Regions from separate parts of the Paenibacillus sp. ov031 genome, predicted to be linked through region 1. Evidence: predicted binding sites of a transcription regulator. Region 1 holds the regulator's gene; each other region holds the start of a gene.
The links. The regulator Rex, encoded in region 1, represses fermentation and respiration genes when NADH is low (regulators of the CRP and FNR family bind a similar motif). The targets are predictions, from matches to a motif close to TTGTGAAATATTTCACAA.
Positions count from the first base shown of each region.

Region 2: BUA17_RS11310 (formate/nitrite transporter family protein) is a predicted target of Rex. The motif match lies at 1,237-1,254, and genes of this name have one in related genera.
Region 3: nadA (quinolinate synthase NadA) is a predicted target of Rex. The motif match lies at 2,310-2,327, and genes of this name have one in related genera.

Region 1 is NZ_FRDO01000001.1:2,370,072-2,374,291, reverse strand. It holds gene dinG (ATP-dependent DNA helicase DinG) at 1-1,183, shown strand, start outside; gene BUA17_RS10130 (redox-sensing transcriptional repressor Rex) at 1,410-2,063, shown strand; gene BUA17_RS10125 (amidohydrolase) at 2,050-3,354, shown strand; gene BUA17_RS10120 (cell wall elongation regulator TseB-like domain-containing protein) at 3,396-3,926, shown strand.
Region 2 is NZ_FRDO01000002.1:235,912-240,131, reverse strand. It holds gene BUA17_RS11315 (FAD-dependent oxidoreductase) at 1-1,130, shown strand, start outside; gene BUA17_RS11310 (formate/nitrite transporter family protein) at 1,342-2,196, shown strand; gene BUA17_RS11305 (molybdopterin-containing oxidoreductase family protein) at 2,651-4,220, shown strand, end outside.
Region 3 is NZ_FRDO01000012.1:47,229-51,448, reverse strand. It holds gene nadB (L-aspartate oxidase) at 1-1,263, opposite strand, end outside; gene nadA (quinolinate synthase NadA) at 1,300-2,238, opposite strand; gene ftsH (ATP-dependent zinc metalloprotease FtsH) at 2,537-4,220, opposite strand, start outside.

The DNA of each region.
Region 1 (4,220 bases):
AGGCGAGACAGGACAATTCTCACTTAGACTGAAGCATTCGCAAAAACCAGCCAAATGGCAGGAATTGCAGGACGCTGAAAACCAAATTTATGTCACCCTAGGCGATTTGATTCGTAAAGGCGACAAGCTGCTGCTTGAAGTGAAAGAAGATCAGGACGATTATCAGTCCGATAGTCTGATTACGGATATCTCAGGTCTGCTCAAGGATTTGGCAACGATTAAGGATAATCTGCGTTTCTTCATGCGGATGGATGATGCCAATACCGTGTACTGGATGGAGGCCAGCGGCCAGTTCCGCAGTAAATCACTGCAACTCTATGCTGTTCCTGTCGATGTCAGTGCTCAATTGAAGGATATGTTCTTTGATAAAAAGAAAAGCGTTGTGCTTACATCGGCTACGCTTTCCGTTGACAAGTCATTTCAATTCATGATCGAACAGCTGGGTTTGCAGGAAGCTGCCGACAATAACCGTCTGTTAACGTCGATGCTGCCGTCACCGTTCAATTATCGAGAACAGGCGCTGCTCGTCATTCCGCGTGATTTCCCAAGCGTGAAGGGCAGTGTAGGCGATGCCCACTTTGTGGATATGCTCGTGCACTCGCTTGCGGAAACGGCTATTGCGACTCGTGGACGCATGATGGTGTTGTTCACCTCCTACCGCATGCTGCGACAGGTCTATGACCCGCTTAAGGAGGCCTTGTCAGGCAACGATATCTCTTTGCTTGGGCAAGGGGTGGACAGCGGCAGCCGTTCCAAGCTTACACGTCGGTTCCAAGATACTAAAGCAACGGTGCTACTTGGCACAAGCAGCTTCTGGGAAGGCGTGGACATTCCAGGAGAGGCTCTGACCTGTCTTGCAATTGTCAGACTGCCGTTCCAGCCACCGAATCATCCATTAGTGGAAGCGAAGAGCGAGCTTTTGCAGCAGCAAAAGAAAAACCCGTTTATGAAGCTATCCGTGCCACAAGCCGTCATCCGTTTCAAACAGGGATTTGGCAGACTGGTTCGTACAGGCAAAGACAGAGGCATTGTGATTGTATACGATACACGCGTTATTGAAGCGTATTATGGCAAGTACTTTTTATATTCATTACCTGGTCCCAAAATGGAGCACATGCTTACAGAGCAGATGGTTCCACGCATTTCGGAATGGCTCGAGAGACCAACCGAAGAGCAACAATAACAGATACGCTCTGTAGCTTCCATTATTGCAAGACGCCAGTGATTGGCGGTAAAATTGAGTAATATCATGTATTCGTTTCATGGATATGCGAGTAAAGCGATTAAAGCAATTATCCATTATATAACAAGGAGCATCCTGTTTAATTCAGTAATCATTTTGCATCGTTTTAGACAGGGTGCTCATCTTTTCATCTATCTATCGTGGCCTTGGTAAGGGGGAGCAATGAATGAAATCAGATAAAATTTCGGAAGCCGTGGTGCGTAGATTACCTGTTTACTTGCGTTATTTGAATGAACTGCATCAGCGCGAAGTCAATACGGTCTCTTCACAAGAACTTGGACTGAGGTTGGATTTGAATCCGGCCCAGATTCGTAAAGACTTGGCTTACTTTGGTGACTTTGGTCGTAAAGGGATTGGATATGACGTTTCATATCTCATTGAGAAAATCCGCCATATTTTAAAAATAGACCAGCAGATCAATGTAGCTCTTGTCGGAGCAGGTAATTTGGGACATGCCTTGTCCAATTACAATGCCTATCTCAAAGACAACATGAAGATCGTCGCTGTATTTGATGCCTACGGTCCGAAAATTGGGAGTCAAATCAACAGTTTGACGGTACAACCGATGAATGAATTAACGGATTCGGTCAAAAAAGATAACATTCGTATAGGTATTATCACGGTTCCGGATACGGAAGCTCAAAATGTTGCAGATCAGCTGATTGAGTCAGGAATTGAAGCGATTCTGAACTTTGCGCCAACGATCCTGAAGACCCCGCCGCATATTCGCATTCATCATGCTGATTTTACGACGGATCTACTTAGCCTGGCTTATTACTTGGAGAATGGAAAGGACGACGAGGAAGATGACGACAAATAGATGGGTAATTCACAACGGCAAATTTGCCGTGAGTGAAGGTACGAATTGGAACGTGGTTCAAGGTTTTATGGTTGTTGAGAATGACAAGATTGTGCATATTGGTGAGACATTGCCGCAAGGAGACGAAAGCCTGACAAAGGTGGACGGAAAAGGACTGTTCTTCTTGCCGGGTCTGATCAATACGCATGGTCACGCGGCCATGTCGCTTCTAAGAGGCCACGGAGACGATCTGGCGTTACAAGTATGGTTACAGGAGAAAATGTGGCCAATGGAAGCTAAAATGACGTCTGAAGACGTGTATTGGGGCACATCGCTATCCGTGCTTGAAATGTTAAAAGGCGGAACAACAGCGTTCCTAGATATGTATGATCATATGGATCAGGTTGCGAAAGTGGTGGAACAATCCGGCGTTCGGGCTGCTCTGGCACGTGGGGTAATCGGACTTTGCTCAGAAGAAGAACAACTGCGCAAGCTCGAAGAGTCCGCAGCATTTGCCCGTCAATGGAATGGACAAGCAGACGGAAGAATTACAACCGTAATCTCTCCACACTCCCCTTACACTTGCCCTCCGGATTACATAGAGAAGCTGGTACAGGTTGCTCATGACCTGAATCTGCCTTTGCATACGCATATGTCTGAAACGCTTCGAGAAGTGGAGCAAAACGTGGCTGATTACGGACTGCGTCCGGTCGCACATCTGGAGAAGCTAGGATTTTTCTCCCGTCCATCTCTGGTTGCACATGCGGTACATCTGAATGATGAAGAGATCGAGATTCTCGCAAAGAATGATGTAGCAGTTTCCCACAATCCAGGTAGTAACCTGAAATTGGCTTCGGGTGTTGCACGTGTGCCTGATCTGTTGAAAGCAGGCGTGACTGTGTCTCTGGGAACAGACGGACCAGCCAGTAACAATAACCTGGATATGTTTGAAGAGATGAGATTGGCTGCGTTGATTCACAAAGGTGTGTCCGGTGACCCTACTGCAGTGCCGGCAGGGGAAGCGCTTCTGCTTGGAACTTCGTATGGTGCTAAATCCATATTCCTGAACAATACAGGCGCTCTGCAAGTTGGCATGAAGGCTGACTTCATCGCGTTGAACATCGAACAGGCCCATTTCTATCCGCATACGGATCTGATTTCCCATACGGTCTACTCGGCTTCGGCCAAAGATGTGGAGCATGTGTGGGTGGATGGTAAACAAGTGGTTAAACATGGCGAATGTCTTACGATGGATGAAGAGCGCATTCTGCGTGAGTCTCAGCTGGCATTTGACAGTTTGCTTGCCCGTTAATTACAAGGACAGCATCGTCATAGGGAAAGGAAGTTCGGCTTTTGAAGAAAAAAAAGAAGTGGATATGGATTTCGCTGCTGCTCCTGGTTCTGATTCTGTTTGGACTTCAGCGTTATTATGTCTATGTTACCCAGGATCAGCGCAAGGAAGAGGCGTTGGCCATACAGGCGGCCCAGGAACAGCTGGGGATTACGTCCCACGAAGAGCTGCGTAAGTATGTCTGGGGGCAGAAAGACGGCGGAGACAACATATACTGGACCCTGATCGGCAAAAATAAGGATAACCAGGATGTCATGGTGTGGATCAAGTTTGATGAGAATAACAAACCTGTGACGGGAACCAATGCAGTACACGGTGAACTGTTAAAGAACGGCATGAATGAAGCTCAGATTCGAAATCGGTTCAGCTCAGAAGTTCCCGGTGGGGAGATCAAACGAATCATGCCAGGCGTTGTGAATGGAATCTATGTATGGCAAGTGTATTATAATGATGATACTCACAACTATTATCGGTTTTACCGCTTCAGCAACGGGGAACAAGTGGACCTGGTCTATACGATTCCGAACAGCTAGAAGTAGCAGACGTACTATCGTCTGAAGAGAATACATTAAAGAACCGGCAGACGGAAACCCGACTGGTCCGGTTCTTTGGCGTACTTTGTTGATCATTTTGGATTTGAATAGTTAAAATTAATAATTTATTCATATTTTCGCCTTAGATATTGTATATACGATGTGATATACTCAAATATGTATTCAAGGATACATCATACACAAATAAATCCTGTTAGGCACATCACAGGACATTACGTACACATATTCATATTCTTGCCTACAAGTTATAGGATGGGCCAAAATTTAGGAGGG
Region 2 (4,220 bases), on a different contig from region 1:
AAGTGACGTCAGTAGATGCTGCGGGTCACAAACTTCAGGCTAAAAACTTGAAAACAGGGGAAGAATTCGAAGATACCTTCGACAAGCTGATCGTGACCACGGGTTCATGGCCTGTCGTACCGAAGCTGGAAGGCATCGAGATGGACAACATTTTACTTTGCAAAAACTACAACCATTCCAACACGATTATTGAGAAAGCCAAGCATGCCAAACGTATTACTGTGGTAGGAGCCGGATATATCGGCATTGAGCTGGTGGAGGCTTTCCAAATGAACGGCAAGGAAGTTACACTGATCGATAGTGTGGACCGGATCTTGAACAAATATCTCGACCCCGAGTTCACGGATGCTATTGAAGAAACGTTGACTGGACACGGCATCAAGCTGGCGCTGGGCCAAACTGTTCAGAAGTTTACCGGAGAGAATGGCAAAGTGAACAAGGTCATTACATCCAAAGGAGAGTTCGATACAGACCTCGTTATTCTGTGCATTGGTTTCCGTCCAAATACCGAGCTGCTCAAAGGCCAAGTGGATATGCTGCCGAACGGTGCAATCATCGTGGATAAATATATGCAAACCAGCCAAAAAGACGTCTTCGCTGCTGGAGACAGCTGTGCAATTCATTACAACCCAACTGGCAAGGCAGCGTACATTCCACTGGCAACCAACGCAGTGCGGATGGGTACACTCGTAGCAAGGAATCTTGTTCGTCCTACGACACGTTATATGGGTACACAAGGCACATCAGGTATTAAAATTTATGAGCAAAATATTGCAGGTACAGGCTTGACGGAAGCATCTGCTGCGGATGAGGGTCTGGTCGTTGAAGCTGTAACGCTTGAAGATGCTTACCGTCCAGAGTTCATGCCAACGGCAGAGAAGCTGCTGCTCAAAGTAATCTATGAACAGGCTACACGCCGCATTGTTGGTGCGCAGGTCATGTCACAAGCTGATCTGACACAGTCGATCAATACGATCTCTGTCTGCATCCAGAACAACATGACGGTAGATGAGCTGGCCTTCATCGACTTCTTCTTCCAGCCACATTACAACAAACCATGGAACTTCCTGAACTCGGCGGGTCTTCAGGCGTTGCCACCAGTAGAAGTAAAAACACCAGCGATGGTATAACCATAAATATCTGAGAACTGCCGCAGTCATTCTGCGGTAGTTCTTTTTGTTTTTTCTGCATATCAAGCAAGACACAACGGAAATATTAAAATGTAGTTTTCAGACTTTGTGATAAAAGTAACAAACCTCTTGAAACCTTCGCGATACAATGAACATATCAACAAAACAGGTTGAATTATGATGTTCATGAACTGTGAAGGAGAGGATCGTTATGGCAGCAAAAACACCTCTTGAGGTTGCACAATATACGGCGCATACGGGGATGAAGAAAGCCCAAAATCCGGTGTCCTCCGTATTGATACTCAGTTTTCTGGCAGGCGCTTTTATTGCGCTTGGATTTCTGCTGGATATTCGGGTCATTGCCTCTGCTCCGGCCGAGTGGGGCAGCTTGGTTAATCTGATTGGCGCAGCAGTGTTCCCGGTAGGTTTGATATTGGTGCTGATTGGCGGTGGGGAACTGCTAACAGGCAATATGATGGCTGTTCCACTCGCGACGATTGCACGTAAACTGTCCGCAGGCAACATGTTGAAGAATCTCACCTTAGTAACGATAGGTAATTTCCTTGGGGCGATCTTTGTGGCCTATGCGTTTGGGCATGTGCTTGGTCTGACGGCAGAGGGGGCTTATTTGACCAAAGTGGTGGATATGGCTGGACACAAGCTGGACGACAGCTTCCTTCAGGCTTTTATATCCGGGATCGGGTGTAACTGGCTGGTCGCTCTCGCGGTTTGGTTGTCTTATGCATCGGATACGATGAGTGGAAAAGTATTGGGCATATGGTTCCCAACGATGGCCTTTGTAGCTATTGGATTCCAGCACGTTGTCGCCAACATGTTCCTGATTCCTGCTGCGATCTTTGAAGGGCATTATTCGTGGGGACAATACGTCATGAATTTCATTCCGGTATGGCTTGGCAACCTGACGGGAGGGGCGCTGTTTGTCGCGGCTGCCTACTGGATGGTGTACCTGCGCAAGCATGAGCCGGAAGTGAAGCCTGAGGTGGCCATGGCGGCGGCCCAGCCTGTGGAAACGGAAGCCAGACCGATGTGGAGCAAGCAGGCGTAGCGGCATTTTGCACAGTAACCGAGTTAGCGGTGTAACCGTGATGCGAGTGCGAGAACGAGTGGAAAGACGAATGCAAAGTAAACAGGAGGCGATTCTGATCTCGTTCAAGTCATGGCTGTCTGCTGTGATGGGCGGGAAAAGAATCGTTTTTTTTTTGCAAAAAAATATCCACGCAAAATAAATTCGCCATGACAAGGTTCGGGGGAACGAAACCTGTTCATGGCGAATTTCGGGAGTGGTCCATGATATGGCATGAGGAGGAAGTGGGGAAACACTAGCCTAATGCCTTATTTTTAATTTACCCCTGAATTTCGAGATTGAATCAAAGGGAAAAAAGATTTTTTTGTAAAAAATTTGGAGCGGTTGTGGCGTTAAAAAAAGACTGTTCTCTTTACGCGATTACCAGGAAGAAGATATGATATGAGGATAGCTTTGAAGGGGGAGGGACTTGTATATGATCGATCAGGAGAATGGCGTATTCCCGGCAGTTTGCCCGCTCGATTGTCCGGATACTTGCGGCCTGCTGCTTCATAAGGAGAACGGTAAGATCGTGAAGGTTGCGGGCAATCCGGACCATCCGATTACAAAAGGCGCCATCTGTAACAAAGTCCGAAATATGACGGAGCGGGTGTATCACCCCGAGCGGCTGCAATATCCGATGCGACGCATCGGAGCCAAGGGCGAAGGCCAGTTCGAGCGAATCAGTTGGGACGAAGCCATCGGCGAGATTACGGCGAGATTCAGTTCGCTGGCAGCTACCTACGGACCGGAGAGCATCCTGCCCTACAGCTTCTATGGAAACATGGGCATTCTTGGTGTGGATGGCATGGATCGTCGATTTTTCAATGCGCTAGGTGCGAGCAAGCTGGAACAGACCATCTGTAATGCAGCGGGAAATACCGGCTGGAAATATACGATGGGTGCGAACCGTGGAACATTGCCCGAGGATACAGAGCATGCGGATGTCATTCTGGTGTGGGGAGGAAACATCGTCAGCACCAATATGCATCAGGTTGTTCTGGCCGAGAAAGCCCGCAAAAAGGGCGCCCAAATCGTCGTTATTGATGTCCATCGCAATCGGACCGCCCAATGGGGAGACTGGTTCATTCCACTCTACCCCGGTACAGACAGTGCACTGGCACTCGGATTAATGCATGTACTGTTCGAGCAGGGGTTGACGGATGAGGCTTTTATGCAAAAGTATACCGTTGGCCATGAGGCACTGCGTGATCATGTCCGCAGCTACACCCCTGAGCGTGTCGCACGTATTACAGGTGTGCCGGAAGCGGACATCGTGAAGCTGGCTGAGCTCTATGGCAATGCACAGGCAGCTCATATTCATATCGGCAATGGCCTCCAGCATCACGACAACGGTGGCATGAACGTCCGCAGCGTAGCCTGTCTGCCTGCCATTACAGGGCAGTGGCTGAAGCGCGGCGGGGGCGCTATTCGTACCAACAGCTACGCGAGCACCAATAGCGATGCGCTCGAGCGTCCTGAGCTGCGGCAGAACCCGGAGCCGCGCGTGGTGAACATGAACCGGATTGGCGAAGCGCTACTGGAAGCGGAGCAGCCGATCCGGGCGTTGATGGTCTACTGCAGCAATCCACTGGTGGTGGCACCAGATACCGAGCGGGTGGAGCGAGGTTTTGCACGAGAAGATCTGTTTACGGTAGTCCATGACCTATTCATGACGGATACGGCGAAATACGCAGATATTGTGCTGCCTGCGACGTCTTCATTTGAAACGACGGATCTATATACGTCCTACTGGCATCAGTATGTTCATTTGCAAGAGCCAGTCATTGCGCCTTTGGGCGAGAGCAAGAGCAATGTTGAATTGTTCTCTTTGCTTGGACAGGCGATGGGGTATGACCCGGAGATTTTCGGTGAGACACCGGAACAGATGATCGAGGAAGCACTTCAGGGTACGGGCAATCCCTACATGAACGGAGTAACCTTGGAAGGGCTGAAGCAGCATCATTTCGTCAAGCTGGATATGTCTGCACATGACTCCTATTTGG
Region 3 (4,220 bases), on a different contig from region 1:
TGTTAATGTGGGAATATTTGTCTGGAGTGAAGCAAGCGGAGGAAGGGATTGAATACGATCCACGATTCTCCGGCCAAATACGATTGCTTCAGACAGAGAGTTGCTCGCCAGACGATTGGCTCCATTTACTCCAGTAGAAGATACCTCACCGCAGGCAAATAACCGGCCAATGCTGCTCTCCCCACTGAGATCCGTCTTCACTCCGCCCATCATGTAATGTGCAGCAGGAGCAACCGGAATCCAGTCTGTGGTCATATCCAGTCCGTATCGCATACAGGTCTCATAAATAGTAGGAAACCGATGCTTAATCATCTCCGCCGGTTCATGAGTGATATCCAAATATACAAAGGTGCTGTTTGTCGATTCCATCTCACTGACAATTGCCCGCGCGACGATATCACGTGGTGCCAGTTCAAGCTGTGCATGATACCGTTCCATGAAGCGCTCGCCTTTCACATTGCGCAAATAAGCTCCTTCGCCACGTACCGCCTCGGACACCAGGAAACGTGGTGCTCCCGGATAACAAAGGGAGGTCGGGTGAAATTGGATAAACTCCATGTCCCGGACAACTGCCCCGGCACGATAGGCCATCGCCACACCATCTGCTGTAGCCACTTCCGGATTAGTCGTATATCGATACAATTGTCCAGCTCCGCCAGAGCATAGTACGGTTGCCTCTGCCTTCACAAATACTTGTGAGCCGTCAGCCTTCTGAACCAGCGCACCTACACATTCTCCCTGCTCTGTAATCAGGTCAATGACAAAATGCTCATCCCACACTTCAATCCCCGGATGTTCATTCGCCTGTGCAGCCAGTGCACGCACAATCTCATATCCCGTTGCATCCCCATTGGCATGCAAAATACGGCGGTGGCTGTGCGCACCTTCCTGCGTCAACGCCAACTCGCCGTTCTCCAGATCAAACAAAGTACCCAGTCGAATCAGTTCTTTCACTCCGTCCGGGCCCTCGTTCACCAATGCTTCGACTGCTTCGGAGCGGCATAATCCCGCTCCTGCAACAAGTGTATCCTGCAAATGGTAGGCAGGTGAATCATCCTCAGCAATAACCGCAGCGATTCCTCCCTGCGCATACCGGGTGTTACTTTCCAGTAACGACTTCTTCGTGATCATCAACACACTGCGTTGTTCACTCGCCTTGATCGCAGTAAACAAACCAGCAATGCCCGAACCAATAACCAGCACATCCGTCTCCACCATCGGCAGCGCGGACAGATCAAAATCCACTAAATATTGCGGTATCATGTTATTTCACCTGTCTTGGAGCAAGAGTAGCGCATGCTACTTCACCAGTAACATGCGCTCTAGTGATTCTCTGGCTTTGTCGGCAACGGCTGGAGGCACGTAAATTTGCGGCTTCATCGTTTCCAGACATTTAACCAGCTTTTTCAAGTTATTGACCTTCATGTTCGGGCATACGAGGAACTTGGTAGCAAAGTGGAATTGTTTATCCGGGCTATCGAGACGCAGTTGGTATCCTGTACCATCCTCGGTACCTACGATAAATTCTTTAGCGGACGAATTCTTACAATATTCCAAAATGGCGGTTGTGCTACCTACGAAGTCACCCATCTCTACAACCTCAGGACGACATTCCGGGTGAACAACGAACTCGGCATTTGGATGCTTCGCTCTCATCTCAACCACGTCTTTGACCGTCAGCATATCATGGGTATTGCAGTAACCTTCCCAGATAATCATTTTCTTGTCTGTATGTTGTTGCACATAATGTCCCAGATTTTTATCCGGTACCCAGATGATTTCATCGGAATCAACAGATTGAATGACTCTGACAGCATTGGCCGATGTACAACAGATGTCGGTCTCTGCCTTGATCTCAGCTGAGGAATTGATGTACGTTACAACTTTGGCATTCGGGTGCTGTGCTTTCAATTTACGTAAGCCTTCAACGTTCACCATGTCTGCCATTGGGCAGCCTGCACGCTCGTCGGGGATGATAACCGTTTTGTTAGGAGCAAGAATTTTAGCGCTTTCACCCATAAAATGAACCCCGCAGAAAACGATAACATCCGCATCGGTTTGTGCCGCCTTCTGGGCCAGCAAAAACGAATCTCCCCGGAAATCAGCGACCTCCTGTACCTCGTCACGTTGATAATAATGGGCAAGAATAATGGCATTACGTTCCTTCTTCAATTCCATCAGCCGCTCGCGCAGCTCCCGGTTCATCTCAGCCTTGCGCTCTAAAGCCAGAGCTTCCACCTGTGATCCTCTCCTTATCGGGACAGCCTTATACGCTGTTTCATATGGCAAATCCAAGTCGTTATTTTCGCTTGAGAAACGAATCACAAGCGGTTTAACACCTAATGTACACAACGTTCACGACTCTGTCAATAAATGAAAACGCCCCAGAACAAGGGCATAACCGCCCATTTCCTACGTGGTTCGCCCTATAGCTCCCCGTTATCATTATCTATACAATTTGAAGGAATATATAAAAAAAGAGAGCCCAAAGGCTCTCTTTGTTCATCTGCCACTATAAACAGATGGTTGTTATAAATTAAGACGTTGGCTTCGTTCCACCATCATCCGGGTCATTGCTGTTTCCTTTGTCCAGATTCGGAGCTTCGTTAGGAATATCTCCGGCTGGTGGCTCAGGCGTTTCATCTTTGCCTTGGATACGGACGCGTACATCACCGATGTTGTCGATGATCGCCTCTCCGCTTTCGCTAGGCGTGCCTTCTCCATCATTGCTGTTCTCACTTTTTGGAGTCAGGGAACCTGTCTCGATCAATTCCTTGATCTGATCCATTTCCAATGTCTCCACTTCGAGCAATGTTTGTGCGATCAGATGCATCTCTTTCGAATGTTTTACGAGCAAGTCCTTACATTTCTCGTAACAATCGTTAATGAAGCGTTGCATTTCCTGATCAATCTCATATGCGATGGAATCCGAGTAATTCTGTTCATGACCAATATCACGGCCCAGGAATACCTGTCCCTGTGAACTTCCGAATTGCATAGGACCCAATTTCTCACTCATACCGTACTCCATAACCATACTTCGAACAATACCTGTCGCTTGCTGGAAGTCACTGTATGCGCCAGTACCAATTTCACCAATGAACAATTCTTCTGCAACACGGCCCCCAAGGAGTCCCGTTATTTTGTCCAACAGCTCCTGCTTGGTTACAAGCATACGATCTTCTTTTGGCAACATGATTACATATCCACCCGCGCGTCCACGCGGAATAATGGTAACTTTATGTACCATATCGGCATGTTCCAGGAAGTAACCTACAATGGTGTGACCTGCTTCGTGGTAAGCAATGATACGTTTCTCACGATCACTGATGACACGGCTTTTCTTCTCCGTACCTACGATAACACGGTCAATCGCCTCGTCTACCTCACGCATGGAAATATCTCTGCGATTACGACGTGCCGCAAGCAATGCCGCTTCATTCAAGAGATTTTCCAAATCTGCACCGGAGAATCCGGTAGTACGCTTCGCAATAATGTCCAGCTTCACATCTTTGGTGAGTGGTTTGTTGCGTGAGTGTACTTTCAGAACCGCTTCACGACCTCTCACGTCAGGGCGATCAACCGTGATTTGACGGTCAAAACGTCCTGGACGCAGTAAGGCAGGGTCCAGAATATCGGCACGGTTCGTTGCAGCAACGATGATAATACCTTCATTGGCTCCGAATCCGTCCATTTCAACAAGCAACTGGTTGAGTGTTTGTTCACGTTCGTCGTGACCACCACCAAGACCAGCACCACGCTGACGTCCTACAGCATCGATCTCATCGATAAAGATGATACATGGGGCGTTTTTCTTCGCATTTTCAAACAAGTCACGTACACGAGATGCACCGACACCGACAAACATTTCAACGAAGTCAGAACCGGAAATACTGAAGAATGGTACACCCGCTTCACCGGCAACAGCACGAGCGAGCAAGGTTTTACCTGTACCCGGAGGACCTACAAGCAATACGCCTTTAGGAATCCGCGCACCTACTGCTGCGAATTTACGAGGGTCCTTGAGGAAGTCCACGACTTCAACCAGTTCCTGTTTCTCTTCGTCAGCACCCGCAACATCTTCAAACGTAACCCGTTTTTTCTCTTCGTTATAGAGACGAGCACGGCTTTTACCAAAGTTCATTACTTTACCGCCGCCGCCTTGGGCCTGATTAAACAGGAAGAAGAACAGCAGGAACATAATGATCAAAGGAATAAAG